DNA from 4 places in the Rugamonas sp. FW305-51 genome. Region 1 is predicted to be linked to each of the others. Evidence: predicted binding sites of a transcription regulator. Region 1 holds the regulator's gene; each other region holds the start of a gene.

Region 1 (7,075 bases):
CCGGTAGAAAATCTGCTTGCCTTCGCGCCGCGTGCTCACCAGCTCTTCCTGGCGCAGCACCGTCAACTGCTGCGACAGCGTGGGCTGGCGGATGCCCGTCAGTTCCTCCAGCTTGCCCACGCTGTATTCGTCCTGCGTCATCTGGCACAGCAGCAGCAGCCGGTCCGGATTGGCCAGCGCCTTGAGCAGGCTGCTGGCCTGCCCGGCCGAGGCCCGCAGGCTGTCGATATCGATGCTCGCATTGTCCATCTGTACTCCCCCACTCCCGCTATCCGTCATGGCAAACATTATACCAAATTATATATTATGTGCATGTATGGTTTCAAGCAGGCGTTTGGACAGTGGCGCCGAATGCTGGCACACTGCCCGCTTGCCTCGATACCCACCGAAAGGACTCCCCCATGACACAATCGACCCTCGCCGTGCAGTACGCCGACATCGCGGCGGCCGCGCAACGGCTGGCCGGCGTGGCGCACCCTACCCCGGTGCTGACTTCGCGCCAGGCCGACGAACGCAGCGGCGCGCAGCTGTACTTCAAGTGCGAGAATTTCCAGCGCGTGGGCGCCTTCAAGTTCCGCGGCGCCTACAACGCCATCAGCTGCCTGGACGAGGAGCAGCGGCGCCGCGGCGTGGTCGCCTTCTCATCGGGCAACCACGCCCAGGGCATGGCCCTGGCCGCACGCATGCTGGGGGTGCCGGTCACCATCGTCATGCCAACCGACGCGCCGGCCATGAAGCTGGCCGCCACCCGCGAATACGGCGCCGAGATCATCCTGTACGACCGCAAGACGGAAGACCGCGAAGTGATCGCCGCCCGCCTGGGCCAGGAACGCGGCCTGGCCGTGATCCCCGCCTACGACCACGCGCACGTGATCGCCGGCCAGGGCACGGCCGCCAAGGAACTGTTCGACAGCGTGGGCGAACTCGATTACCTGTTCGTGAGCACGGGCGGCGGCGGCCTGCTGTCGGGCAGCGCGCTGGCGGCGGCCACGCTGTCGCCGCGCTGCGCCGTGATCGGCGTCGAGCCGGAGGCGGGCAACGACGCCCAGCGTTCGCTGCGCAGCGGCCAGATCGTCCACATCGAGGTGCCCGACACCATCGCCGACGGCGCCCAGACCCAGCACATCGGCAAGCTGGTGCTGCCCATCCTGCAGACCCACGTGCGCGACATCGTCACCGTCAACGACGACCAGCTGCGCAGCCAGATCCGTTTCTTCGCCGAGCGCATGAAGATGGTGGTGGAAGGCGCCGGTGCGCTGGCCGCCGCTGCGGCCATGAACGGGGTGGTCGATATCCGCGGCAAAAAAGTGGGCGTGATCGTCAGCGGTGGCAATATCGATATGGCGCTGTTCGCCGAGTGCATGGCGCGCAGCGCGCCGCAGAACTGACCCCCAGCACGCATACGGTTTATACCATTTATACGGTTTAGACGAAAAGTACGCGACGTAGGGCCGCAAAAAAGGGCGCCAGATGCGCCCTTTGTTTTCTCAAGCCGGGACCGTCTTATGCGGTGGCGGCGGGTTCGAAGGTGTCCGGCAGATGCTTGATCGCATCGTGGCCGTGTTCCTGAACTTTGGATTTGTATTTCATGACCTGACGATCAAGCTTGTCGATCAGGGTGTCGATGGCGGCGTACAGGTCTTGCGACAGGCTCTCCACATACACGGTCTTGCCGGACATGCGCAAATTGATCTCTGCCTTCTGGCGCTTCTCTTTCTCGGTGAGGTTATCTACGGTCAGGATGACAGCAATATCAATCACTTGATCGAAGTGGCGTTTGATGCGCTCCAGCTTGTTCTGCACATATTCGCGAATGGCTGGGGTCACTTCGAGATGATGTCCACTGATGGTGAGATTCATACACACTCCTAAAGATGATGTCGCTTACGGTCAGTGCGCTGCCCTTTCAGGCCGGGCGCGCAGGAACCAGATAACTACAAAGACTTGCGGAGACTGACTGGCGGGATCTTTAATGCTTCGCGATATTTGGCAACAGTTCGTCGCGCAATCACCATGCCTTGTTCTCCCAGCATGTCCGCAATCTTACTGTCGGATAAAGGATTTTTAGGGTCTTCTGCTCCTGTCAATTGCACGATCAGTGCACGTATCGCCGTCGATGATGCTTCTCCCCCCGCTTCGGTGGCGACATGGCTGCCAAAGAAATATTTCAACTCAAACATGCCATGCGGGGTCAGCATATACTTCTGAGTTGTTACCCGAGAAATAGTACTCTCGTGTAGTCCCAGTGTATCAGCAATTTCACGCAACACAAGGGGCCTCATGGCAACGGCGCCGTGCGAGAAAAAATTCTTTTGCCGTTCCACTATGGCTTGCGCCACGCGCAGGATGGTGTCGAAGCGCTGGCGCATGTTCTTGATCAGCCATTTCGCTTCCTGCAGCTGGGCCCCCATGGCGCCCTCGCCCTTGCCCTGCTTGAGCAGGTTGGCGTACATGGCGTTGACCCGCAGGCGCGGCATGACGTCGTTGTTCAAGGTGACCTGCCAGCCGTTGCGGGCCTTCTTGACGATCACGTCCGGCACCACGTAGTCCGACACGTCCGAGGCAAACGCGGCGCCCGGGTGCGGATTGCACTGGCGGATCACGGCCTGCGCTTCGCGCAAGTCCTCGTCGTCGCACTGCATGGCCTTCTTGAGCTTGTTGAAGTCGCGCTGGGCGAACCAGGCCAGGTGCTGTTCCACGATGGCCAGCGCCATGCGGCGCGTCACCAGCGGCACGTGCGGCATGCGCTTGATCTGCAGCGCCAGGCACTCGGAGGCGTTGCGGGCGCCCACGCCCACGGGGTCGAAACTTTGCAATAACGACAAGGCCGTCTGCAGCTCCTCGGGCTCGATGTCCAGTTCTGCCGGCAGGCGGGCCAGGATTTCTTCCAGCGGTTCTTCCAGGTAGCCGTTTTCGTCGAGCGCGTCGATGATGATTTCCACCAGCGCCCGGTCGCGCATTTCCAGCACCGTCACCCGCATCTGCTCCATCAGGTGTTCGCGCAGGGTGCAGTGGTTTGCTTCGAGCTGGGGCCGGGAGTCCTCGTCGTCGGGCGTCTTGCTGCGCCCGGCGTCGCTCCAGTCCATGTCGCCCTCGGGCGCGGCGTCGCCGTCGGCGCCCTCGAACGGCTCGGCCTCGGCCGGCGCGGGCGCATCCTGCTGCTGGCCGGGCGGGCCTTCGGGCGGCGCCTCGGCCGGCGCGCTTTGCTGGCTGATGGCGCCGTCGGCCAGCAGCCGCACGGAATGGTCGAGCGGATCGTCGAGCCGCTCCAGCAGCGGATTGTCGGTCAGCAGCTGTTCCAATTCCTGGTGCAACTCCAGCGTGGACAACTGCAGCAGGCGTATCGATTGCTGCAGTTGCGGGGTCAGCGCGAGGTGCTGCGAAGTGCGCAGTTGCAATGACTGTTTCATGGCTTTACTTACATACCTTACATACGGAAGTGTTCACCCAGATACACGCGACGCACCGATTCGTTGGCGATGATGTCGTCTGGCCGGCCTGACGCCAATACCGTGCCCTGGTTGATGATATACGCGCGGTCGCAGATGCCCAGCGTCTCGCGCACATTGTGATCGGTGATCAGCACGCCGATGCCGCGTTCCTTGAGGAAGCGCACGATGCGCTGGATCTCAATGACGGCGATCGGGTCGACCCCGGCGAATGGTTCGTCGAGCAGCACGAAGCGGGGATTGGTCGCCAGTGCGCGCGCGATTTCGACCCGGCGCCGCTCGCCCCCGGACAGGGACAGCGCCTGGTTCTCGCGCAGCTTCTCGATTTGCAGATCGGCCAGCAGGGTATTGAGCCGTTCATCGATTTCGGCCTTGGATAAAGGCTTGCCGTTCACTTGCTGGATTTCCAGCACGGCGCGGATGTTTTCTTCCACCGTCAGCTTGCGGAACACGGACGCTTCCTGCGGCAGGTAGGACAGGCCCATCACGGCCCGCCGGTGGATGGGCAGCGACGAAATGTCGACGCCCGAGATGTCGATGGTGCCCGCGTCCGACGGCACCAGGCCCACGATCATGTAGAACGAGGTGGTCTTGCCGGCGCCGTTGGGGCCCAGCAGGCCCACCACTTCGCCGCACTCGACCTGCAGCGAGACGTCGTGCACCACCTGGCGCTTGCCGTAGCTCTTTTGCAGACCGCGCACGATCAGGGTGCTGCCGCAGCGTTGCATGTCCATGCTCATTTCCCCGCCGGCGGCACGGAAGCCGCTGCCGGCGCCGGGCTCTTGTTGGACGGCTGGATCACCATGGTGCCGCGGCCGGCACCCGGCTTGCTCTCGCCGGTGGCCGTGTTCTTGACGGCGAAGAATTCCTTGCGGCTGTCGTAGGAGATGAATTCGCCCTGCACTTCATCGCTGGGCTTGCCCGCCTCCAGACGCCGGATCCGGGCCTTGGCGAACAGCTTGACCAGCTCCGTCTTGCCGTCGTATTCGATGCGTTCGGCCTGGCCTTCCACCCACTGGTCGCCGGCGCCGTCGCGCTTCTGGCGGAAGGTGGCCGGGGTGCCGGGGGTGCTGGTCATGGTCACGTACTGGTAACCTTCCGGGTCTTCATGCACCACGGCCTTGGGCGACTTCATCTGCAAGGTGCCGCGGGTCAGGATCACGTTGCCGGTGGCGATCTTGATCTGTTTGACGTCGTCCACTTCCAGCTGGTCGAAGGCGATTTCAGTCGGCTTGCTGGAGTCCGCCTTTTCAGCGTGGGCCAGGCCGGCCGCCGCCCACAGCAGGGCCGCCGACAGGATGAGTTTTTTCATTGCGAATCCGTTCTATATCGTTCTGTATCAATGCGCCGCACGGGGCGGCAGGTGGATCTGGCCGCGCCCGCCCAGCGCGATCTGGCGCGTGGCGTTGTCGGCCTTCATGCCGGTGCCGCGGGCGCTGGAGGCGCCCAGCTGCAGCTCGACCGGCTGGTCCGTTTCCATTTTCTCGTCGTCCGGGTACAGCGTCAGCGCGGACGTGGTCATGCGCATGGCCTGGCTGTTGGCCGCGGCCGGGCGGACCACGCGCACGTCGCCGCTGAGCTTGACGCGGCTGTTATCCTGGTCCACCCGGGCCTGGTCGGCCCGCACGTTCATGGGCGGCTGGTCGCCCGCCAGGCTGTGCACGGTGGGATGGTCCACGTCGGACGAATCGTCGGCCGGGTGGTGGGTCAGCTTGTCGCCGGCGATGATGTAGCTGGGCTGGCCGGCCTTGTTCAGGCGCACGAAGCTGAAGCGCTCGATGATGTAGTCCGGCTCGTTGCGGTGGCTGTCGGCCTCCGCCTGGCGGCCCGCCTGGTTGACCACCTGCACCAGCCAGAACGTGCCGAGCGCGCATGCCACGCCGAACAGCATGATCAGGGTCAAACGCCAGCGGTGTGCCGTTTTCTTGTGCATGATGCCGCCTCAGACCAGGAACTGGGCCATGATCTTGTCGTAGTTGCCCTGGGCCCGCAGCAGGAATTCGCACACCTCCCGCACGGCGCCGCCCCCGCCCCGCGCTTCCGTCACGTGATGCGCGCGGCTGAGCACATCGGCCCGGCCGTTGGGTACGGCCACGGCGAAGCCGACCCGGGTCAGGATGGGCAGGTCGACCACGTCGTCGCCGATGAAGCCCACCTGGTCGGCCGTCAGGCCCGTCTTGGCCAGCAGGGCGTTGAACGGGGTCAGCTTGTCGTGCCCGCCCTGGTGCAGGAAACCGATGCCCAGGTCGGCCGCCCGCTTGACCACCTGCGGCGACACGCGCGCGCTGATGATGGCCGTCTGCACGCCCGATTCCTGCAGCAGCTTGATGCCCAGGCCGTCGTGCACATTGAAGGTCTTGAGCGCTTCGCCCTCGGCGCCGTAGTGCAGGCTGCCGTCCGTCAGCACGCCGTCCACGTCGAAGATCATCAGCTTGACCTTGGCGGCGCGGGCCACGTTTTCCAGTTTGTAGGCGTCTTTCATCAGATCACCTTGGCGCGGGTCAGGTCGTGGATGTGCAGTGCGCCCACCAGCTTGCCGGCCTCGTCCACCACCAGCATCTGGTTGATGCGGAACTGTTCCATCACGGCCACGGCGTCCACCGCCAGCTTTTCGGGCGTGATGGTGCGCGGGTTGGGGTGCATCACGTCGCGGATCACGACCTGGGTGAAATCCTGCACCTTCTCGATCATGCGGCGCAAATCGCCGTCCGTGAACATGCCCACGGGGCGGCCGTCGGCGTCCACGATGGCCGTCATGCCCATGCCCTTCTGGGTGATTTCCAGCAGCGCGTCCGTCAGCTTGACGTCGGCCGTCACGCGCGGCACGGCGTCGCCGCTGCGCATCACGTCGCGCACGTGGGTCAGCAGGCGCCGGCCCAGGGCGCCGCCCGGATGGGAGCGCGCGAAATCCTCTTCCTTGAAGCCACGCAGGTCCAGCAGGGCCACGGCCAGGGCGTCGCCCAGCGCCAGCGTGACGGTGGTCGAGGCCGTGGGCGCCAGGTTGAGCGGGCACGCTTCCTTGGCCACCGATACGTCCAGGTGCACGTCGGCCAGCTGCGCCAGGCTCGAATTGGGCTTGCCCGTCATGGAAATGAGGGCGCTGCCCATGCGCTTGACAACGGGCAGGATGGCCATCAGCTCCGCACTTTCGCCCGAATAGGAAATGGCGATGAAGGCGTCGTCGGCCGTCACCATGCCCAGGTCACCGTGCGCCGCTTCGGCCGGATGCACGAACAGGGCCGGGGTGCCGGTCGAGGCCAGCGTGGCGGCGATCTTGCGGGCGATGTGGCCGGACTTGCCGATGCCCGACACGACGACGCGGCCCTTGCAATTGAGCAAGAGCGACACGGCGCGGCCCACGCTGTCGTCCGTGGCCAGGCGCGCGTGCAGGGCGGCGATGGCGTCGGCCTCGATCTGCAGCGTCTCGCGGGCCAGTTCCAGGGCCCGGCTGGCAGTGGCCGGGTCAATTCGATCAAAAGCTTTCAGCATTGTTTTTTCATGGGTTACACTCATGCCGAAAGTATAGCCGAATTGGGTAAGCAAAAAACTTGCCAGTGGTAACAAAGGCTGACAAACAACGGAATCGACCACCCCATGATACGGAATTAAATGTTTTCATCCCTGGA
Region 2 (7,075 bases), on a different contig from region 1:
CTGGGCATGGGCACGGCCGTGCTCACCTTCCTGCCGGGCCGCATGACGTTCGAGGATTATTTTGGCTGGGGCCGGCGCAGCGAGGCGGAAAAGGCGCTGCGCTTTCTCGTCGGGCTGGCGCCGGCCGGGCTGCACAGCGGCTACCTGGTCGATCCGTCCAGCATCGACCTGGCCCGGCGGCGCGGGCCGTCCACCATCATGGGTTGCCAGCTGTGCGCGGGCGTGGCCGCCACCGAGGCCCTCAAGATCCTGCTGGGGCGCGGCCCCGTGCTGGCCGCGCCCCACGGTTTCCAGTTCGACGCCTACCGCAACCGCCTGGTGCGCACCTGGCGTCCGGGCGGCAACCGCCATCCGCTGCAACGCCTGGCCATGGCGCTGGTGCGGCGCAGCCAGCCGGGAGGCCAGCCATGACGGCGCTCGACCCCACGCTGGCACATATCCTCGACCTGGCCCGCTGGGCGCCCAGCGGCGACAACACCCAGCCGTGGCGCTTCGAGATCGTCGACGCCCGCCACCTCGTCGTACACGGCTTCGACACGCGCGCGCACTGCGTCTACGACCTCGACGGCCATCCCAGCCAGATGTCGCTGGGCGCCCTGCTGGAAACCATGGCCTGCGCCGCCAGCATCTTCCGCCTGGCCATGCAGGCGCGGCGCCGGCCCGAGGCGCCGGAGCACCGGCCCACCTTCGACGTCGCCTTCACCAGCGCGCCAGGCAGCGAGCCCGACCCGCTGGCCACGGCCATCGAGCGCCGCAGCGTGCAACGCCGCCCGCTCAGCACGCGTCCACTGAGCAAGGAGGAACGCCATGCGCTGCAGACCGCCTTGCCGCCCGGCTATCACGCCGTGTGGCTGGCCGGCTGGCGCCAGCGCTGGGCCATGGCCAGGCTGCTGTACCGCAACGCCGGACTGCGCCTGACCATGCCGGAAGCGCACCAGGTGCACCGCAGCGTGATTGAATGGCACGCCCGCTTCAGCCACGACCGCATCCCCGACCAGGCGCTCGGTGTCGATCCGCTGACGGCGCGCCTCATGCACTGGGTCATGCAAAGCTGGCAGCGGGTGGAATTTTTCAACACCTGGCTGGCCGGCACGGTGGCGCCGCGACTGCAAATGGACCTGGTCCCGGCCCTGGCCTGCGCCGCCCACTTCGTGCTGGTGGCCGACCAGCGGCCGCAGTCGACGGACGACTACGTGGCGGCCGGACGCGCCATGCAGCGCTTCTGGCTGACGGCCGCCCGCTACGGCCTGCAGCTGCAGCCCGAACTGACGCCCTTGATCTTTGCCCGCTACGTACGCGACAGCCGTCCCTTCTCGCGCGCGCCCGGCATGCACGCGCGGGCGCGCGAACTGGCACAGCAGGCGCAGCAGCTGATCGGCCGGCACGACTTCGAGCACGCCGTGTTCATGGGCCGCATTGGCGCCGGCGCCGCACCCACGGCCCGCTCGCTGCGCCTGCCGCTAGGGGCGCTGATCGTGCCGTCCGCGCCGCAACAGGAGTAAGCCATGCGCGCCATCAAACCAGGGGAGATCGCCTGCTTCCTGTCACTGCTGGGCCTGATCCTGCTGCTGGGCGTGGGCAGCACGGCGCTGCTGCTGGGGCGCTTGCCGCTGGGCGACTTTCGCGGCGTGCTGCTGGTGCTGGCCGGCGTGGTGCTGACCTACCTGTGGGCCTTCCTCGCCTACCGTCTGTTCCTGCTGGCCGTGCCGCTGCGCGAAGGGCCGGTAGCGCCCGGCTCGCGCGACGAATTCGCCGCCAACGTCAACATCCTGTTCTACCTGATGCTGTTCAACTCCCTGATCCGCACCCACTTCCTGCCGGTGCCGCTGCTGCGGCTGGTGTACCTGGCGCTGGGCGCCCGCCTGGGCGCCAACACCTACAGCGCCGGCGTGCTGCTCGACCCGCCCCTGACGCGCATCGGCGCCAACACCATCATCGGCCATGACGCCGTGATCTTCGCCCACGTCATCGAAGGCAGCCGCATGGAATTGAAGAGCGTCACCATCGGCGACGGCGCCACCATCGGCGCCACCGCCGTCGTCATGGCCGGGGCGTGGATCGGGGACGGCGCCATCGTCTCGGCCGGCGCCGTGGTGACCAAGGATACCCGCATCGAAGCGGGCGAAGTGTGGGGCGGGATACCGGCCCGGCGCCTGAAGGGGCCGGCCGGCGCGGCATAGGCCCGCTGGTGGACGGCTGCCGGTTTTCTTTACAGTGGCCGCCGCCAGGGTAGGCGGCCCCATCCAGACTAACGTCCCAAGTCCTTGTTTGGATGGACAAAAATTCCGATGGCAGGGATTTTGCTCAGAACATTACACAAAATCCGGATACGGGTTTTGCGACAAAACAATTGGCCCAACTTTCCCTGGAGGCATACATGAACATCCATCCAACCGCGCTGCCGGGCGCGCTCGCGGCAGCGGCGCTGGCCGCCGCCCTGGCGGCACCGGCCGCCGCCGTAGCCGATCCGCTGATCGGCCTGTCCACTGCCGGCAACGGCATCTACACCACCTATGCCGACCTGTGGACCAACGTCACCGACACCGGCCTGGCCAGCGGCTTCATCCCCGGCCTGACGGTGGGCCCGGGCGGCTCCCTGCCCTACCTGACGGAACTGCGGACCCAGATGGTGATCGGCACCATGACCAACAGCAACATCCCGGCCCTGGTCACCCCGGCCGGGCTGAACAGCACGTTCGAGATCAGCAAGATCGTGCGCTTCCAGGAGCTGGTGGACGCCCAGACCCCCACCACCGCCCACTTCACCCTGCCCGGCAGCCAGTCGGCCGCCATGGATGTGGACCCGGGCCATGCGGGCGTCCAGAACGTGGCCATCTTCTTCGACCAGCTGGGCACCAGCAAGGCCATACCGGGCAATGGCGCCGGCACGGTGGCCTGCTATGGCGCCGGCGTCACGTCGGTGGGCTGCGGCGCCAGCGGCGGCGATCCCGACGGCGACGGCACCCTGATCCTGTCCGGACACCTGGTGTTCCACGACGCCAGCTTCACGGCCAGCGGGCCGGTGGGCACGGGTTCGTTCGACTCCCGCTTCATGATCGATTATGTCAACCCGCTGTTCCTGGACATCACCACCAACAGCATCTTCCTCGACAAGTTCACCGGCACCACCAACGTGCCGTCCTTCTTCACCCCGGACACCATGTGGGACGGTACGGCGCCAGACCCGGGCGGCGTGCCATTCCTGAAGGTGGATTCATCGCAAAGCTTTGCGGCTGTCCCCGAACCGGCGACGCTGACGCTGATGGGTCTGGGCTTCGCCGGCCTGGCGCTCGGCCAGCGCCGCAGGCGGGCCGCCTGAGCAGCTGCCGCAGTGGCGACACGTTTCCCCTTGCATCCGGCAGCCCCTGCCGGATTTTTTTACACTGCCGGGCATTATTCCGCTCCCGTTCTACCAAGCTCAAGCCAAGTCCTTGTTTTTCCTATGAAAATAAAACCTAGCATGGAATTTGCAATGTTCTGGCTACGATCCCTCGCCGGGGTCCATGCAGCACCAACCCGTATGTGACCGTGCTTTACTTTACTTGGGAGTAGCCATGAAACACTTCAACCTCACGCTGGGCGCCATCGCCATCGCCGCCACGATGGCCGCCCCCACGGTGGCCCACGCCGGCGCCACCATCGGCCTGTCCACGCTGGGTAACGGCGTCTACAACACCTATGCCGACCTGTGGACCAATGTGACCGACACGGCCGTGGCCACCGGCTTCATTCCCGGCCTGACGGTCGGCCCCGGCGGCGCCGCCCCGTACGTGACGGAACTGCGCACCCAGAACGTGGTCGGCACCATGAGCAACAGCAACATCCCCGCCATCGTCACCCCGCCCGGGCTCAACGCGGGCTTTGAGCTGAGCACCGTGGTGCGCTTCCAGGAGCTGGTCGACGCCCAGACGGCCACTACGGCCCACTTCACCATGCCCGCCGCCCAGTCGGCCGCGATGGATGTGGACCCGCTGCACGCCGGCGTGCAGAACTTCGCCGTCTACTTCGACAACCTGACGCCCGTGGCCGGCCCCAACAGCAAGGCCGTGCCGGGCAACGGCAGCGGCACCGTGCGCTGCTACGGCACCGGCGTCACGTCGGCCGGCTGTACGGGCGCCGGCGACACGGATGGCGACGGCACCCTGATCCTGTCGGCCCACCTGATCTTCAACGACGCCAGCTTCACGGCCGCCGGGCCGATCGGTACCGGCTCCTTCGATTCGCGCTTCATGATCGACTACGTCAATCCGCTGTTCCTCGACGTGGTGACCGGCTCCATCGTCAGCAACAAGGAAACGGGCACCACCAACGTCCCGTCGTTCTTCACGCCGGACGTGATGTGGGACGGCACGGCGCCCACCACGGTACCGGAATTGAAGGTCGATGGCTCGGTCAGCTTCTCGGCCGTGCCGGAACCGGCCACGCTGGCCCTGATGGGACTGGGCTTCGCGGGCCTGGCCCTGGGCACCCGCCGCCGTCCGGCAGCCTAGCCGCCGGTCGAACGGCGGCTCCGGCCCCTGTCCACGCCGTGGCCCGAGGCCCAAGCGACGGCCCAAGCTTAGGCCCAATCCACGGCCCAGGCTTAGGTACAAGCCGCGGTCCACGCTGCCGCCCAAGCCGCGGCCCCTACGGCAGCGGCGCGGCCGGGGCAGCCAGCGCGCCGGCCAGCAGCGCGCCGAAACGCTCGCCGGCCGGATAGTGCCGGAATTGCTGGGCGATCCGCAGCGCCGCACTGTAGACATGGGGCTGGTTCAACAGGGCTTCGGCGCAGCGGCACACGGCACCCGCGCTCAGCCGGTCCGCCCGCAGCAGGGCGCCGGCGCCGGCGGCCACGACGCCATGCATGTTGAGAAACTGGTCCAGGTTGCCGGCAATGCCCAGCACGGGCACGGCGGCCGTCAGCGCCTGCTGGCTGGTGGGACTGCCGCCGTTGCACACCACCAGGCAGGCGCGCCGGGCCGCCTCGTCGCCCGGCAGATGCGAGGCCACCCGTGCATTGGCCGGCACCGAAGCGGGCATGGGCTTGCCGGCCGTGGCCGCAATCACGGTCACGGGCAAGCCGGCCAATCCGTCCAGCACCTTGGACAGCAGGCCACCCTGACCGGAGCTGCCCAGCGTCACATACACCACCGGCAACTCGGGCGGCAGCATGTCCCACCATGGCGGCAACGCGACCGGCGGCGACCAGGTCACCGGTCCCAGATAGCGGTGGCTGGCCGGCATGGCCTGCGGCGCGAACAGTTCGGGAATGTCGGCGTAGGCGGTCCAGTCCGCATCCGTATAGACGCGCCGCAAGTCCCAGCCCAGCGACGGCAGGCCGTAATGGCGCCGTACCCGGTTCAGCGGCACCGTGTGCAAGGCGAACGCCAGCGGGCGCACCAGACGGAACAGGCCGTCGGCCAGCGCCAGCGGCAGATGGCGGGACAGGGGGATGGCGGGCACGCTGTAGTGCTGCCGCACATGGGGGCTCCAGTAGGCATTGCTGATCGTCACATACGGCAGGCGGGCCAGCCGGGCGCTGACGGACAACGACAGGCGAAAGTCGCCCACCACCAGGTCGGGCTGCGCCTCGGTCAGCAGGCGCATGTCGTCTGCCACATAACGGCGCAGCGTCGCCTCGTCATACACGGGCTTGCCCGCCGCCAGCGCGGCCAGGAACTGGGCGCCGGCAATGCTGCTGATGGGCCAATACTTCAGCGCGCCGCCAGCCAGCATGGCTTCATGGCCGGGCGCGCAGGCGAAGTGCACATCGTACTGGCGTGCGTCGAGCATGCCGGCCAGCGCCAGCGGCCGCCCCACGTGGGCCAATGTTACGGCCTCGGCCACAAACAGGATTTTCTTGCGCTTCATGCTGTCCGCCTCCACTAGCAGCTTGCAGCGCCCCGGCCCGTGCCGTTTGAGGCAGCGCAAAAGTGAGCCATGACGCGACCATGACGCCAGCGGCCCGGCAACGAGCACCTCGCAAGGCAGCGGATGGCATGCCGCAAGGCACCGGCCGACGTCAGCTGATTAGATACAGATCAAAGCCCTTGGTTAGCGCGGGCTTATATTTTTCCTCGTAGCACCACCTCCACCGTCCTGCCACCAACGACGCGCCGCCAATACGGCGCCTGAGCCAACCGACATGCATAGAGAACGCCACAGCGTGATCCCGTACCGGGCGACCGGATAACCGCGCCATGTTCAATTTCGAACGCTCCAGCCTGAGCCAGAAACTGACCATGATCGCCGTGCTGTCGACCGGCAGCGCGCTGTTGCTCGTGTTCGCCGTGTTCGTGGCCACCACCGTGCTCAGTCACCGCGACAGCGCGCAGCGCCAGCTGTCGTCGCTGGCGGCCGTGATCGGCGCCAGCGGCACGGAGGCGCTGCTGGCGTCCGACCGCCGGCGCGCCGGCCAGACGCTGGCGGCCTTGGCCGTCAAGGACGACATCGTGCAAGCGGCCCTGTACGACGGCGATGGCGCCTTGCTGGCCAGCTACGACGGCGCCGCCCAGCCGGCCCCGCCGCCGGAACTGGGCAGCACCGGCCTGGCCGCCCTCGGCGAACACGGGCGCACCGAGGCCAGCGGCAGCCTGTGGGCGCCCGGCATACGGCTGTACCGTCCCGTGCTGCGCGGCGGACAACTGGTGGGCGCCGTGATGATAGAGGCGGTCCAGACCGGCATGTGGCTGGACATCGTCAAATACGTGGGGGCGGCCGGCGTGGCCGCGCTCGTCTCGTTGCTGGTGGCGCTGATGATGGCGACCCGCTTCCGGGCCAGCATCGCCGAGCCGGTGGCCAGCCTGATCGCCGCCGCCCAGCGCGTCACCAGCAGCCAGACCTACGCCCACCGCCTGCAGCACCAACGCCACGACGAGCTGGGCGTGCTGATCGACAGCTTCAACAACATGCTGGCCCAGGTCGAGGGACGCGACGCCAAGCTGGCCCAGTACCGCGACCAGCTGGAGCGCCAGGTGGGCGTGCGCACGGAGCAGCTGGAGAAGGCGAAGAACGCGGCCGAGGCGGCCAGCCAGGCCAAGAGCGCCTTCCTTGCCACCATGAGCCACGAAATCCGCACCCCGATGAACGGCGTGCT
Region 3 (7,075 bases), on a different contig from region 1:
GCACGCCCTTTTTCTTCTGCCATCCGGAAGAAGGCAGGGAGATCGTATTGATGCCTTTGAGGTCGGTAAGTACGTGGCCGCCATAGATGTGGTCCTCCTCTTCCCAGAAACGGCGCTTCATCTGCAGGCCGATCTTGCCCACCGGCGCGTAGGCCACGGCCTTGACGGCCTGCTGGAAGCGGTCGGAAAAGTCGGTATCGATATTGCGCAGCACCGACAGCGGCAGCGCGCACAGGCAGTAGTCGGCGCGGATGGCGCCAGCCTTGCCGGTGGCCGTGTCCTGATAGGTCACGGTCACGCCTTGCCCGTCCTGGCGTAGGGTGCGCACTTCCGCGTGATAGCGGATGTGGCGGCCCACGCGCCGCTCGAACGCCTTCGCGATCTGGTCCATGCCGCCCACCGGCTGGAACATGGTGTTCTGCATGGGGAAGTCCTGCACGGCGCTGTAGACGTTGCCCACCTTGGACGCCAGCAGCTCACGCAGGCCCAGCGGATCGGATGGCGTGCCGGGACCGGGCACCACGCCGGCGCCAGGGTTGACGGCGTAGCCGCGGCCACTGCGGCCCTTGTAGCGCAGGTCGCTGCCCGACAGCTGCCCTTCGTGCGCCAGGTAATCGAGCAGCAGGTGCTGGTCGTCTTCCGTCAGCTGCTGGTCCAGCTGCTTGCCCTGCACCGACTTGGCCAACAGTTCGGCCACGTGGCCGCGCAGGTCGGCCTTGATCTGCGCCGGCCGCAGGCGCTGGCGCGACAGCGGGCCGCCGTTTTCCAGGTAGACGAAGGCATGGTCGTTATCGTTGACCATCACTTCCAGCGGCACTTCGAACTCCCGCGTGTAATGCAGCGTGGACTGGTGGTGCAGCGGGATGCGCCACGGACCGTGGTTGATATACAGGCCGTCGTCGAACTGGCAGGTCTGTTTTTCGCCGCCCAGCTCCGTGATGGACACCCCCTTGCGGGCCGTCTGGCAGCGGCCGCCGGCGAAACCGCGCGCCTCGAGGATCTGGCAATCGTAGCCCAGCTTGCCCAGTTCGTAGGCGGCAGTCATGCCGGCCAGGCCCGCGCCCAGGATCACCACTTTCTTTCCTTTGCCGCTGCCGCTCAGCTCCGGCGGGCCCGATGCCTTCGAGGTCATGCCCATGCCCCAGGCGTTCATGGTATTGAACAGCAATCCCGTGCCGCCAACGGCGGCGGCGCGATACAAGAAGTCCCTGCGTGTGATCGGCTTTGCGTTTGCACTATCCATCTGCTTCCTCACCATTTGCTGATAAAAAGTCGGCGGGCGATTGCTGGGCCCATGACTTCCTTCTAGCAATCCGCATGCCACAATCGCGGCCGATTACAGCCTTTTTTTTGCGCAAACAAAGATGGTTCATCGTTAAAGCGCACCTTATGGCATATGGCCTTCTTTAAATTGAACAAAGTCCGTTCCGCGTCCGATCACCGGCCGTTGCGGCGCCGCGCGGGAAGCGCCAGGCTATGCCGCCAGGCGGCATCCGGGACGCACTTTATTCAACCCCGACAGACTTTGTTTTGAGCGTCACTGAAAGCGGCTTGTAAGCTGCCAAGGCATGCGTCCCGACACGTGCCGGCTGTGCGCGCAGACGAAATGGTGCATCGCACCGCGAGGATGCGTGCACCGGAAAATGCGGGGGGAGGAAATGCACGGTGGCGGGCACCGTGCGGAGGACTAGCTGGTGACGGCGGGCAGGCGCAGGCTGGTGCTGCGCCGCAGGTCGTCGGCCACGGCCTGTTCGATGCGCTCGCGCAGGTAGCGGCGCCGTTCCTGCTGCAGGATGATCTCCAGCGCCGACAGGCGGCGGTGCGCGAGGCTGCGCTCGAGCAGGTGGCAGGCATGGAAATGCAGGGCGGCGCCGGTATCGGGCAGATAAACCACGTCCATGTCGGCCGGGTCGTAGCCGACCGTGATGCTCCACTGGCCGCGCAGGCGCGCCCGCTCGAACCAGCGCTCCTCGATGGCGCGGGCGCAGGTGTAGTAATTGCCGTGCAGGTGTATGCCCTCGGCCGTCACCGTCGCCACGGTGCGCGGCAGCAGGCAGCAACGCACCATCTGCTCCGGATACGGCCTGATGGCGGCACCGTGCTGCGCCACGCCCCATTCCCACAAGGCGGCGGGCGCCAGGGCCGGCGTCATGTTCGCAGCATCGGCATGGCCGACGGCGCCGGCCCCGCCAGGCGGCACGTTGTTGTGGAACAGCGCGCAGTCGATGACGATGCGGGTGAATTCCTCGAGGTCCAGCATGCCATCGAGCAGGCTGCCGTTGCCGGCGCCGGCGGCATCGGGCGCCAGCAGGCGAAAGCGCCGTTCCAGCGTTGCCTGCCACGCGGGCGGGACGGCAGTCGCCACCGCGCACCGCACATTGAAGTTGTTGAGCAGCGTTTCGCCGTTCCAGCTGCGTGCCAGCGCCGGCGGCGCCAGCAGACGCGCCGGCAAATGCCGCCCTGGCCACTGCGCCGGTTCGATGGCGCGGCCGTGGCGCTCGCAATAACGCTGCTTGTCGGCGCCGCTGTTGGCCAGCGCCAGCAGGCCTTCCGGTCCCGGCTGCGTCGCCAGGCTCACCGACAGGCCGGTGATCATGCCGCTGTAGCGGTCCACCGTGGCGTACACCAGGGGCCGCCCCAGCAGCTGCGCGCGGTCGGTGCGCGACACCAGCAGCACGTCGGCGCGCACCGCATCGAGATAATAGACGTCGCCGGGACGGCCCGGCGTCGCGCCGGCAGCCGGCTCGGCCAGCCGTGCGGGCGCGGCGGCAGCCGGTGCCGCCCCAAGTAATGGCAGCGGGGCGAACGGCGCCGCACCGCCGGCGGCAGCGTTGGCGACTTTGGCGGCGTTGACGGCGTTAGCGACTTTGGCGGTGTTGGCGACGTTGGCGGGTGCGCCGCCGGCATCGGCGACATGCGCGCTGCGGCGCGAGACGCGGCGGGCTGCGCTGGCGGGGCGGTCGCGATCCTGATCGAGCCAGTAGCTGAACTGGCCGAAGGTAGGCGCCGGCAATGGCGACGCCTCGCTCACATCGTGGACGCGCCCCGCCGCCACGTCGATGCGACGCGGGCGGAAGAATTCCCGCACCATCTGCTCATAGGCGGCGCGGCGCGAAAAGCGCGGGTTCTGGTCGGCGTAGCGCGCCGCGGCCACCCTGAACACGCGCCGGATCTCCTCGTCGGCATTGACGCCGGGATCGGTGCCGTCCTTGCGGGGCCGTCCGCGCTTGACGCCAGCCGATGCGGCCCGCACCTTGCCACGCGCGCCGGAGTTGGCGTAATCGGGCAGCAGTGCGTTGGGGGTCTGGCCCCGTTGCCAGTAGCGGCGCAGGTAGCGGTAGATGGTGGGGTGGGATACGCCATGCAGCTGCGTATAGCGGGCGATCAGCTGGCCGCGCCGGCGCGGTTCGTAGATGTCCGGCTCGTGCCGCACCAGCGGCTCGACGATGGACCAGGCGCGCGCGCGCAAGGCCAGGTGCTTGGCCGGAAGGCGCTCGTCGCCCTGCAGCACCAGGTAAGGGTCGGCGGCGAGCCTGCGCGCCCGGCCGCTGGCCAGGTCCTCTTCCAGCGCCGGCATCGGCACGCGCTCCACCTCGGCCGATGTGGCGTGCACGTCGAACACGCAGGCATAGCCACGGTTGGGGGCAATCCACAGCACGCGCACGGTGCGAGGCTGCGGCTGCTCGTAATGCAGCAGGTCGTTCCGAAGCAGCATCAGCGGCCCTCGCACGGGCACGCGCGCGGGTGCCGCGGCAGGATGGACAGGGACATTTCACGGGCTCCTAGGTGAAACCGGCATGGTGCAAGGCCGACAATCAGCGCATGCGTCATCCCGGCATGCCCCCACTCCGATGCAATATCCAGGCCAGCTCGTGCCAGCCGGCCCTCCCCTATGGCACGGCGGCGGCAGGCGCCTGATGGCCCGTCCGGCAAGCTTGGTTGTGGTGCAATGTGGCGCAGCGCGCACCGCCCCCGTGCGTCCGCACGGCACGCAGCGCATCGCGGCCGGCGTCCACCAACGACAACAGGGCCCGCAGGCCCTGTTGTTCGGTTCAGATCATGTCGCCGCCGGCACGCGGCCGGCACCAGCCGTCCAGGCTGCGGCGGCCCGTGGTGGCCCTGGCAGCCCTGGCAGCCCTTGCTGGCCCTTAGTAGCCCTTGGGGCCTTTGTGGCCCGGCTTGGCCTTGAACTTGTCGCCCTTGGCGCCCGGCGCCGGCTTCTTGGGCGGCGTGGACTTGCCCGATTCCGGCGGCATGCGGTCGGCGTGGCTGATGCGCAGCTGGGCGCCGCCCACCCACACCTTGCCCAGGTGCTGGAAGATATCGTCCGGCATTCCGGCCGGCAGCTCCAGCATGCTGTAGCTGTCGAAGATCTCGATGCGGCCGATATGCTTGGCCTCCAGCCCCGCCTCGTTGGCGATGGCGCCCACGATATTGCTCGGCGTGGCGGCTTGATTGCTGCCCACCTCGATGCGGAATGCGCTCATGGGCAGCTGCACCTTGCCCGGCTTTTCCTTTTTCTTCTTGGCGGGCGCCGCCTCCAGTTCGACCGGCGCCACCTGCACCGCCTTGGCCAGCGGCGAAGCCTTCTTCGCGGGCGCCGGTGCTGCCGGAGCTGCCGGAGCTGCGGCAGATGCGGCTGGCGCGACGGCCGGCGTCACACCGCCGTCGTCGCGGCTGATGCGCAGCTGCTGGCCCGCCACCTTGATCGAGGCCAGGTGCTCCAGCACGTCGGCCGGCAGGTCCTGCGGCATATCGAGCACGCTGTAGTCGTCGTAGATCTCGATGCGGCCGATATGCTTGGAATCGACCCCGCCTTCGTTGGCGATGGCGCCGACGATGTTGCCCGGCTTGACGCCGTGCTGGTAGCCCACCTCGATGCGGAAGGTCTGCATGCCGGGATCGGCGGCGCGCACGATGCGTTCCTTTTTCGGGAAGCGCTCGCTGCGGTCCGGCCGCTCGCCGCGCTCGGGACGGTCGAAGCTGGCCTGGCGCACGGGGCGCTCTTCCCACGACGTGGTGGCCTGCTGCTTCTTATCGAGCAGCAGCGGCACGTTCCCGCGCGCCATCTTGGCCAGCGCGGCCGCGATTTCGATAGCGGGGATGTTCTGTTCGCGCTCGTAGTCCTCGATCAGGCTCTGGAACTGTTCCAGCTCGCCCTGCGCCAGCGTCTCGGTGATCTGTTCCTTGAACTTGGCAATGCGCACGTCGTTCACGGCCTGGATGGTGGGCAGCTCCAGCATGCCGATGGGCTGGCGGGTGGCGCGCTCGATCGACTTGAGCAGGTTCTTTTCGCGCGGGGTGATGAACAGGATCGCCTCGCCGCTGCGGCCGGCGCGGCCGGTGCGGCCGATGCGGTGGGTATAGCTTTCCGGGTCATGCGGCACGTCGTAGTTGACCACGTGGCTGATGCGGTCCACGTCCAGGCCGCGCGCGGCCACGTCGGTGGCCACCAGGATGTCGATCTTGCCGTCCTTGAGCATCTGGATGGTGCGCTCACGCTGCGCCTGCTGGATGTCGCCGTTGATGGCGGCGGCCGAGAAGCCGCGCGCCTGCAGCTTGCCCGCCAGTTCCTCGGTACCGAGCTTGGTGCGCGAGAAGATGATCATGCCGTCGAAATTCTCGGCTTCCAGGATACGGGTCAGCGCGTCGAGCTTGTGCATGCCGCTCACCAGCCAGTAGCGCTGGCGGATATTTTCGGCGGTGCCGGTCTTGGCGGCCACCGTCACTTCCTTGGGCTGGCGCAGGTAGGTGTTGGCGATGCGGCGGATGGCCGACGGCATGGTGGCCGAGAACAGCGCCGTCTGGCGCGATTCCGGCGTCTCCTGCAGGATGCGCTCGACATCGTCGATGAAGCCCATGCGCAGCATTTCGTCGGCTTCGTCCAGCACCAGCGTCTTCAGCTTGGACAGGTCGAGCGAACCCTTGTCCAGGTGGTCGATCACGCGGCCGGGGGTGCCCACCACCACGTGTACGCCGCGGCGCAGGGCCGACAGCTGCGGGCCGTAGCTCTGGCCGCCGTAGATCGGCAGCACGTGGAAGCCGGGGATATGGGTGGCGTAGGTCTGGAACGCCTCGGCGACCTGGATCGCCAGTTCACGGGTGGGCGCCAGCACCAGCGCCTGCGGCGTGGTCTGCTTGATATCGATGCGCGACAGGATGGGCAGCGCGAAGGCGGCCGTCTTGCCGGTGCCGGTCTGGGCCTGGCCCAGCACGTCCAGGTTATCGAGCAGGAGGGGAATCGTCGCGGCCTGGATAGGCGACGGCGACTCATAGCCGACCTCGTTCAGCACCTTGATCAGCGGGGCACTCAGGTTCAGGTCGGAGAATAGGGAAACAGGGGTTGCAGACATGGCGTCACTCACAAGTATTGTTCGAATCGCCTAATTGCGAAAGAAATAGGTGCGTAGTTTACTCCCTCCCGGCCATTCAAGCCGAATTAAGGCGTTTTTTCAGCCCCATCCCAATACGCCGTCAAGAATCGCCCCCCCAATTTCAAAACCGCGTTACGTTCCCGATTTCCGAAAACCGTGTTACGTCCCCGTTTTTTTGCGCCCCTGTCTTCAAAGGCGGAGGGGGAAAAAGGGGTACGTCCCCATTTTTGAAAAAGGGGTACGTCCCCATTTTTGCTTTTTTGGAGCAGCAAGAAAAAAGGACAGGGTGCGAACCCTGTCCTGCTTCACTGCGATGCCGCTCTGCTTACTTGGTGGCGACCTGTGCTGCCGGCGCCGCAGGGGCGGCCGGTGCCGCTTGCGCTGCTGGTGCTGCCGGTGCCACGGGAACAGCCTGGGCGACCGGCGTGGCGGGGGCCACTTTCGCTGCGGGCGCTGCCGGCGCTGCCGCATCGCTCACCTTGGCCGCGTCCTTGGTCTCGGTCTTGGCCTTGGCTGCCTTGGCGGCCTTGTGGTGGTGCGCCTTGACCTTGGCTTCCTTGGTTTCGGGCTTGACGGCCTCAGTGCCGGCACCGGTCGCGGCGCTCACCTTGGTGTCCTTCGCTTCGGCCTTGACCGCGGTCTTGGCTTCCGTGGTGGCGACCTTGGCGGCAACCGGCGCGCTGCTGGCGGCATGGGCGCCG
Region 4 (7,075 bases), on a different contig from region 1:
ACCAGTCGCCCGATGTGACTGAGAAAAAAGTCACACAGAAAGAAAGGGCGATCGCGCGCGCGCGCGAACGTCGCGCGGAGGCGCTGCGCCGCGTTGCCGGTATCTGGTCCAAGCGCGAGGACATTCCCGCCGATGGCTTGGCCTATCAGCGTGAATTGAGGTCGGAATGGCGCTAGTCCTGTTCGACACGAACATACTCATAGATGCCCTCAAGGGCTACAGATTTGCAATCGAAGAGGGATTTCTTCATCCCGAACGTCCGCATTCCATATGAGCTGACCCCGACCGATCCTGTGCAGTTCATTAATATTGTTCCGCCACCCGGTCCAAGTCCAGCCCAGCCGCGTCATGACGATGACGACGTGGACATTTCTTAGTCAATTACTGCAGGCGTTCCGACCGGGCAGAATTCGTTATGGATAAGCACGACCGCATATCCGGCGACTGGAGCGTGACGAGCTGACGACGGCCTGGGTGCCTCTTATTGTTACGGCAAGTTGGCGGGTATATAATAAAAATAACGACCGACAATATTTCCTGTCGGCAGATAAATACTGGCACCGACGGCGGACAGGGGACGAAACATCCATGCAGGCAAAGAAGGCGCAAGAATGAGCAGCACGGCACCGCCGAGCGAAGCGAGGACGCAGGAATACGAATTCGAACAGATGAATTTGCAGGTCGGGGGCAGGATACAGTTCATCACCCACCGCACCATCAAGCCGATCCAGCATTTCTCCACGCTGATCGGCTGGGTCAAGGACGAGTACATGATCGTCAAGATCCCGCTGGAAAACGGCGCCCCCATCTCCCTCAACGACGGCGACAAGCTGACCATCCGCGTCTTTTCCGGCGTGAACGTGTGCTCGTTCGCCTGCACCGTGCAGCGCATTTTCCTGCGGCCGCTGTACTATGCCCACCTGTCCTTCCCCACCACCATCCAGGGCACCAGCCTGCGCACGGCCATGCGGGTCAAGGTCGATATTCCGGCCCAGGTCACCACGCCGGACGGCCACACTTCCGTGTTCCTCGTCAACCTGAGCGTGTCGGGCGCCCTGATCGAGTCGCCCAAGCCGCTGCCCGAGGATGAGCCGACGGTGGGCTTGTCGTTCTACCTGATCGCCCAGCCCGGCAACCGCCAGGTGCGCATCAATCCCAACGCCACCATCCGCAACATCAACATCGTCAAGCCGGCCGCGGCCGACAAGGAAGAGGTATTCACCTACGGCGTGCAGTTTGTCGACCTCGACCCCATGCACTACACCATGTTGCAGAACCTGACCTACGAAGCGCTGATCGCGGACCGGCAAAAGATCGTGTAAGGCCGTACCGCCGGTTTGCGTCTCCCAATCGGCATAGGGGGCGGTCCTTGAGGACCGCTCCCCTGCCACACCACCCGGCGTGCGGATCCGCACCGGGCGGTTCGAGTAGTTGAGGTCAGGACAGGCGAGGTACGCCAAGCCGGTCGAAATAAGCAATCGTCAGGACCGTCTTCAACAGCCGGTCCGCATTGCGCCACCAGCGGCGGCTATTTGCGGCCACCTGCCGCACCACCAAGGGCGCGGCCCCGAGCTGGGTCAGTTCCCGATACATGGTCTTGCCACGTTTCCAGTGCTTGAGCTGGACAGCCCGCAGCCTGTGACGCAGCCATTCATCGAGTCCTCGCCAGATCTTCGGCGTCTCCGCCAGCTTGAAGTACCCTTTCCAGCCAAGCATGTAAGAGCGCAGCTTTTCGACGATCTGCGGCATGCTGCGGCCCACAGATCGCCCCGTCAGTTCACGGATGCGCTGCTTGAACGTTGCCAGCGGCTTTTCCGCGACCTTCAGTTTCACCACTTTCCCGCGTGCCACCCACAGGCTGTAACCGAGGAACTTGCGGCCGAAGGCACTGCCGACCGCGCTCTTGCTTTCGTTGACCACGAGGTGCAACTTATCGTAGAGGCGGCGCAGCAGCACCATCACCCGCTCGCCAGCACGTTGGCTGCGGACGTAGACGTTCGCATCATCGGCGTAGCGCGCGAAGCAATGGCCACGTCGCTCCAGTTCTTTATCCACTTCGTCGAGCAGGACGTTGGCAAGCAGTGGCGACAGCGGGCCGCCTTGCGGCGTGCCCTCGTGCCGCGACTGCACCACTCCATGGTCCATGATGCCGCTGTTCAGATAGGCTCGGATCAGCCGGATCACTCCGGTGTCGTCGATGCGTTTTCGTAAGCGGTCGATCAGGATGTCATGGTTGACCCGGTCGAAGAACTTCGACAGGTCGACGTCCACCACGATCCGGCGCCCAGACTGGACATGCGCCCTGGCGGCAAGCACCGCGTCCTGCGCACGCCGGCCCGGACGGAAACCGTAGCTGTGCTCGCTGAACGTAGGATCAAGAATCGGTTGCAGCACCTGAAGCAGTGCCTGCTGGATCAGCCGATCCGTCACCGTCGGGATGCCAAGCTCGCGCTCGCCACCGTCGGGCTTGGGGATCGTCACCCTGCGTACCGGGCTGGGCCGATACGTCCCCGCCAGCAGTTGTTCACGTATTTCCGGCCAAGCCACGGCCAGATAGCGCGAGGTTTCGTCGATGTCCCGACCATCCACCCCGGCTGCGCCCTTGTTGGCGCGCACACGTTTGAACGCCCGCAGCAGGCTTTCCCTTCTCAATGCCGCGCGCAGCAGCATTGATCCTGCGTCTCCTGACATATGGCGCGGGCAGCAGGCTTCGTCGCTGGAGGTGGCAGCCAAGGCTTCACCCTGACCTACGGCCTCCCGCCCCGCTTTCGCGGGCATCTGACGCTTTGCCTGTCGCATCGCCATATCGGATAACACTCCTACTCGTTCGGTCCTTCGTCAGCGGGGTCGAGCCTTGCCGGCGCTACCACCAACTACTATGACCTCTGCTGAGACCCTGCTACGGCAGCGCCGCCGTCCTTTCAGACGTGAGGCAGGGCGTCCCCAGGTAAGGGCCGCACTCCTTCATCACACAACCGCCGCATCTACGCCACTTCGCCTTGAGCACAAGAGCTTCGCGGTTCTATGCCCGCTCGCCCTGCTCGGCAACGCCTTCTATGCGGTTCGTGTACCTCGGCTCATGATTTACGATTCACGCTTCCTTCCCACGGTCGATTACTCTTCCGCAGTTGCGCTTCACTTCGCTCGCTGTGGTCAGCTCGCGGCGGGACTTTCACCCACAGGAGCGCGCCCATGCTGGGCGCACATAGAAAAAACGATGCAGCCTCGCGGCTGCATCGTTTTTTTGTTACCCGTCAGCTTAGACTATCAGATCTTTGGACGATACTTGTCGACCACGGTGCTGGCGGCATCGATGGTGGTGACGCACGACGAACCGGCAGTGCAGGCGATCGCATAGACGATGGTCTTGGCATCGATGTCGGCGCTGTTGGTGGCGCGCATCGTGACCGTCACGGTGCCGTGGGTGGCGTCGACGCCGGCGACAGCGACCGATGCCACATACTTGCTGGTGATCGAAGCGGCTGCTGGCAGACCCAGGGCAGGACCGTCAACACCGGCGGCCAGCGTGCCTTCGTTAAAGGCCTGGCCCACTGCCAGACGGGCTGGACCGGAAGTCGAGTTCGCCTCGCTGACCTTGGCTTTCAGCGTGTAGTCGCTGTAGGCAGGAATAGCAACGGCGGCCAGGATACCGATAATTGCCACCACGATCATCAATTCGATGAGGGTGAAGCCGGCTTGTGCTTGTTTCTTGATCATTTTCATCGATTTCATTTTGCTACTCCTGAGTGATTGAGGAAATTTGGTACCACGCTTCAGTATGAGCAAAGGCCGTGCCAGCTTAATTCAGGGGCGGAGCGGGGCCGAAAACGGGAGAAAGCGCTAATTTTCGTCACCTTGGCTGACTTTTTTTGTCAGTCTATATGCCGAAATCTGTCATCCGGGCCAAAAAACGGCACCGGGCTGACAATAATTGTCAGGCGGCCGGGCTGGTCAGGCGGAACGTCATCTGGGTGCCGCTCAGGTCGATCACATCGCCATGCTTGAGGCGCAGCGGCTGCTTGCCCACGGCCGCGCCGTTGACCAGGGGCGGCTGGGCCCCTTCCGCATGGGCGATGGTATAGGCGTCCGCCCCGCGGTTGATGACCACCACCTGCACCCCGGGCCGGCCCAGCGTCGTCAGCGGCTTGGTCAGGGCCATCTGCTTGCCCGCGTTGTTGCCATTCAGTACTTCAATCTGGCCCAGCGGCGGTTCGGTCGCCGCCGCGGCGGCCAGCGGACGCACGCCGTCGGCGACGAACTCGACCTGGAACTTGGCGATCTTGATCATGTCCAGGTGCTGCAGGAAATGCTTGCCGATGCGGTGGCCGTTGACAAAAGTACCATTGGTGCTGTGCAAGTCCTCCAGGAAGGAATCATCGAGGATGGTGACGATCACGGCATGCTCGCCACTGACGGACGGGTGGGACAGCACGATATCGTTGTGCCGGTGCCGGCCTATCGTCATGCGCTCCTTGCTGAGCTGCACTTGCTGTTCCACCACGCCTTCGCGCGATATGATGATTTTCGCCAATCTCGGTCTCCGGCAGATACAGGTTGATACGGGTTGATACGGATGCAATGGTGCTGGTGTGCGCCTGGAGCGGCGCAAAAAAAACGGGGAGCACCAGGCTCCCCGTTATTATTCACCAACTCGTTGCCAAATTACAGCATCGCCTTCAGCAGGCGCGCCATTTCGGACGGGTTCTTGGTGACGGTGATGCCGCACGCTTCCATGATTTCCAGCTTGGCTTGCGCGGTGTCGGCGCCGCCCGAGATCAGCGCGCCGGCGTGGCCCATGCGCTTGCCCGGAGGCGCGGTGACGCCGGCGATGAAGCCGACCACTGGTTTCTTCATGTTGTCCTTGATCCAGTAAGCCGCGTTGGCTTCGTCTGGACCGCCGATTTCGCCGATCATGATGACGGCGTCGGTGTCAGGATCGTCGTTGAACATCTTCATGACGTCGATGTGCTTCAGACCGTTGATCGGGTCGCCGCCGATACCAACGGCGCTCGACTGGCCCAGGCCCAGGGCGGTCAGCTGGCCCACGGCTTCATAGGTCAGGGTGCCCGAACGGGACACGACGCCGATCCGGCCCTTCTTGTGGATGTGGCCTGGCATGATGCCGATCTTGATTTCGTCAGGGGTGATCAGGCCTGGGCAGTTAGGGCCCAGCAGCAGGGTCTTGGAGCCGGTCTTGGCCATGCGGTCCTTGAGGGCCATCATGTCGCGGACAGGAATGCCTTCGGTGATGCAGATGGCCAGGTCCATTTCCGCTTCCACGGCTTCCCAGATGGCGGCAGCGGCGCCCGCTGGCGGCACGTAGATCACCGACACGTTGGCGCCGGTTTCTTTTTTCGCTTCCGTGACGTTAGCGAAGATAGGAATGCCTTCGAAGTCTTCGCCGGCTTTCTTCGGGTTCACGCCAGCGACGAAGCAGTTCTTGCCGTTCGCGTAGTCGCGGCAGCCGCGGGTGTGGAACTGGCCGGTCTTGCCGGTAATGCCTTGGGTTACGACTTTGGTATCTTTATTGATCAGGATGGACATGTTGATTCCTTAATTAAGCTTGACCGGCAGCGGCGGCGACGACGCTCTTCGCTGCATCTTCCATGGTGTCGGCCGCAATGATGGGCAGACCGGACTCGGCCAGCATCTTCTTGCCCAGGTCTTCGTTGGTGCCCTTCATGCGCACCACCAGCGGCACTTGCAGGGAAACGGCCTTCGATGCCGCGATCACGCCTTCGGCGATCACGTCGCAACGCATGATGCCGCCGAAGATGTTGACCAGGATGGCTTTCAGGCCAGGGTTCTTCAGCATGATCTTGAACGCTTCAGTCACTTTCTCGGCCGTGGCGCCACCGCCCACGTCCAGGAAGTTGGCCGGCTCGCCGCCGAACAGCTTGATGGTGTCCATGGTGGCCATGGCCAGGCCGGCGCCGTTCACCAGGCAGCCGATGTTGCCGTCGAGCGAAATGTAGGCCAGGTCGAATTTCGACGCTTCCACTTCGGCTGGATCTTCTTCGTCCAGGTCGCGGTAGGCGACGATTTCAGGCTGGCGGAACAGCGAGTTGGCGTCGAAGTTGAACTTGGCGTCCAGTGCGATGACCTTGCCCGAGCCGGTCAGGATCAGCGGGTTGATTTCAGCCAGCGACGAATCGGTTTCCCAGTAGGCTTTGTACAGGCCTTGCAGGTTGGCGCGGGCGTCGGCGATCGAGCCTTCAGGCACGCCAATCTTGGCGGCGATGGCGTCGGCTTCCGCATCGGTCAGGCCGACGGATGGGTCGATGGCGATCGAGTGGATCAGCTCAGGGTGCTTTTCAGCCACTTCTTCGATGTCCATGCCGCCTTCGGACGAGGCCATCAGCACGACGCGCTGGGAAACGCGGTCGGTGACCATCGACACGTACAGTTCTTTCTTGATGTCGGCGCCTTCTTCGATCAGCAGGCGGCGTACTTTCTGGCCTTCAGGACCGGTCTGGTGCGTGACCAGCTGCATGCCCATGATTTGCTCGGCGTATTCCTTGACTTGTTCCAGCGACTTGGCCACTTTCACGCCGCCGCCTTTGCCGCGGCCACCAGCGTGGATCTGCGCCTTGACCACCCAGACCGGGCCGCCCAGGGTTTCAGCAGCCTTGACTGCCTCTTCCACGGACATGCACGGAATACCGCGCGGTACCGTCACTCCGTATTTCCGGAGGATTTCTTTGCCTTGATACTCATGGATTTTCATGCTGGCTTCCCTTCTGATGCTGATGTGTAAAGATCGGTTGATACTGCGAAAAATAACTCTGAAAAAAGCAGATGAAGCTACGCGCTACCCTGGTGCTGCTTTGACCACCCAGCGCGGGTAAAACTGTGCCACGGCCCCGCCATCGGTACGCAGGGCATGGCATTTATCCAGTTGAAACGGTTTGTGGTGCGGCAGGTCGGCGTCGGGACTGGCGGCATCGTTGGTCGACCACACGTCGTTGGCGAACGCTTGCACGGCGGCCGTGGGCAGGATCTGCGCCAGTTCCGTCAAATGGGTGCAACCGGCGATGCCGGCCAGGCGCTGCTTGAGTTCGTGTCGGAAGCCTTT

Evidence for each region. Region 1 encodes sigma-54, which starts transcription at its own class of promoters, with help from an activator protein. Its sites were predicted from a motif close to TGGCANGNAANCTGCTTT; they were not measured.
Region 2: a site for sigma-54 is predicted at 3,457-3,474, ahead of AC3WOS_RS12820 (PEP-CTERM sorting domain-containing protein). Genes of this name have one in related genera too.
Region 3: a site for sigma-54 is predicted at 1,306-1,323, ahead of AC3WOS_RS09765 (flavin monoamine oxidase family protein). Genes of this name have one in related genera too.
Region 4: a site for sigma-54 is predicted at 3,780-3,797, ahead of AC3WOS_RS26400 (pilin). Genes of this name have one in related genera too.

Annotation. Positions count from the first base shown of each region.
Region 1 covers NZ_JBYSZG010000041.1:21,682-28,756, forward strand. The annotation lists gene AC3WOS_RS22450 (metalloregulator ArsR/SmtB family transcription factor) at 1-249, opposite strand, end outside; gene AC3WOS_RS22455 (threo-3-hydroxy-L-aspartate ammonia-lyase) at 402-1,388, shown strand; gene hpf (ribosome hibernation-promoting factor, HPF/YfiA family) at 1,504-1,860, opposite strand; gene AC3WOS_RS22465 (RNA polymerase factor sigma-54) at 1,935-3,410, opposite strand; gene lptB (LPS export ABC transporter ATP-binding protein) at 3,428-4,183, opposite strand; gene lptA (lipopolysaccharide transport periplasmic protein LptA) at 4,186-4,761, opposite strand; gene lptC (LPS export ABC transporter periplasmic protein LptC) at 4,789-5,382, opposite strand; gene AC3WOS_RS22485 (KdsC family phosphatase) at 5,392-5,931, opposite strand; gene AC3WOS_RS22490 (KpsF/GutQ family sugar-phosphate isomerase) at 5,931-6,938, opposite strand; gene AC3WOS_RS22495 (monovalent cation:proton antiporter family protein) at 7,059-7,075, shown strand, end outside.
Region 2 covers NZ_JBYSZG010000015.1:74,140-81,214, reverse strand. The annotation lists gene AC3WOS_RS12840 (ThiF family adenylyltransferase) at 1-411, shown strand, start outside; gene AC3WOS_RS12835 (nitroreductase family protein) at 408-1,502, shown strand; gene AC3WOS_RS12830 (acyltransferase) at 1,506-2,180, shown strand; gene AC3WOS_RS12825 (PEP-CTERM sorting domain-containing protein) at 2,378-3,319, shown strand; gene AC3WOS_RS12820 (PEP-CTERM sorting domain-containing protein) at 3,555-4,490, shown strand; gene AC3WOS_RS12815 (glycosyltransferase) at 4,627-5,850, opposite strand; gene AC3WOS_RS12810 (hybrid sensor histidine kinase/response regulator) at 6,180-7,075, shown strand, end outside.
Region 3 covers NZ_JBYSZG010000010.1:104,820-111,894, reverse strand. The annotation lists gene AC3WOS_RS09765 (flavin monoamine oxidase family protein) at 1-1,243, opposite strand, end outside; gene AC3WOS_RS09760 (Mu transposase C-terminal domain-containing protein) at 1,688-3,715, opposite strand; gene AC3WOS_RS09755 (DEAD/DEAH box helicase) at 4,149-6,353, opposite strand; gene AC3WOS_RS09750 (hypothetical protein) at 6,700-7,075, opposite strand, start outside.
Region 4 covers NZ_JBYSZG010000063.1:23,840-30,914, forward strand. The annotation lists gene AC3WOS_RS26385 (hypothetical protein) at 1-176, shown strand, start outside; gene AC3WOS_RS26390 (flagellar brake protein) at 612-1,322, shown strand; gene ltrA (group II intron reverse transcriptase/maturase) at 1,438-2,805, opposite strand; gene AC3WOS_RS26400 (pilin) at 3,268-3,732, opposite strand; gene AC3WOS_RS26405 (FHA domain-containing protein) at 3,935-4,531, opposite strand; gene sucD (succinate--CoA ligase subunit alpha) at 4,663-5,544, opposite strand; gene sucC (ADP-forming succinate--CoA ligase subunit beta) at 5,558-6,727, opposite strand; gene AC3WOS_RS26420 (DUF2889 domain-containing protein) at 6,812-7,075, opposite strand, start outside.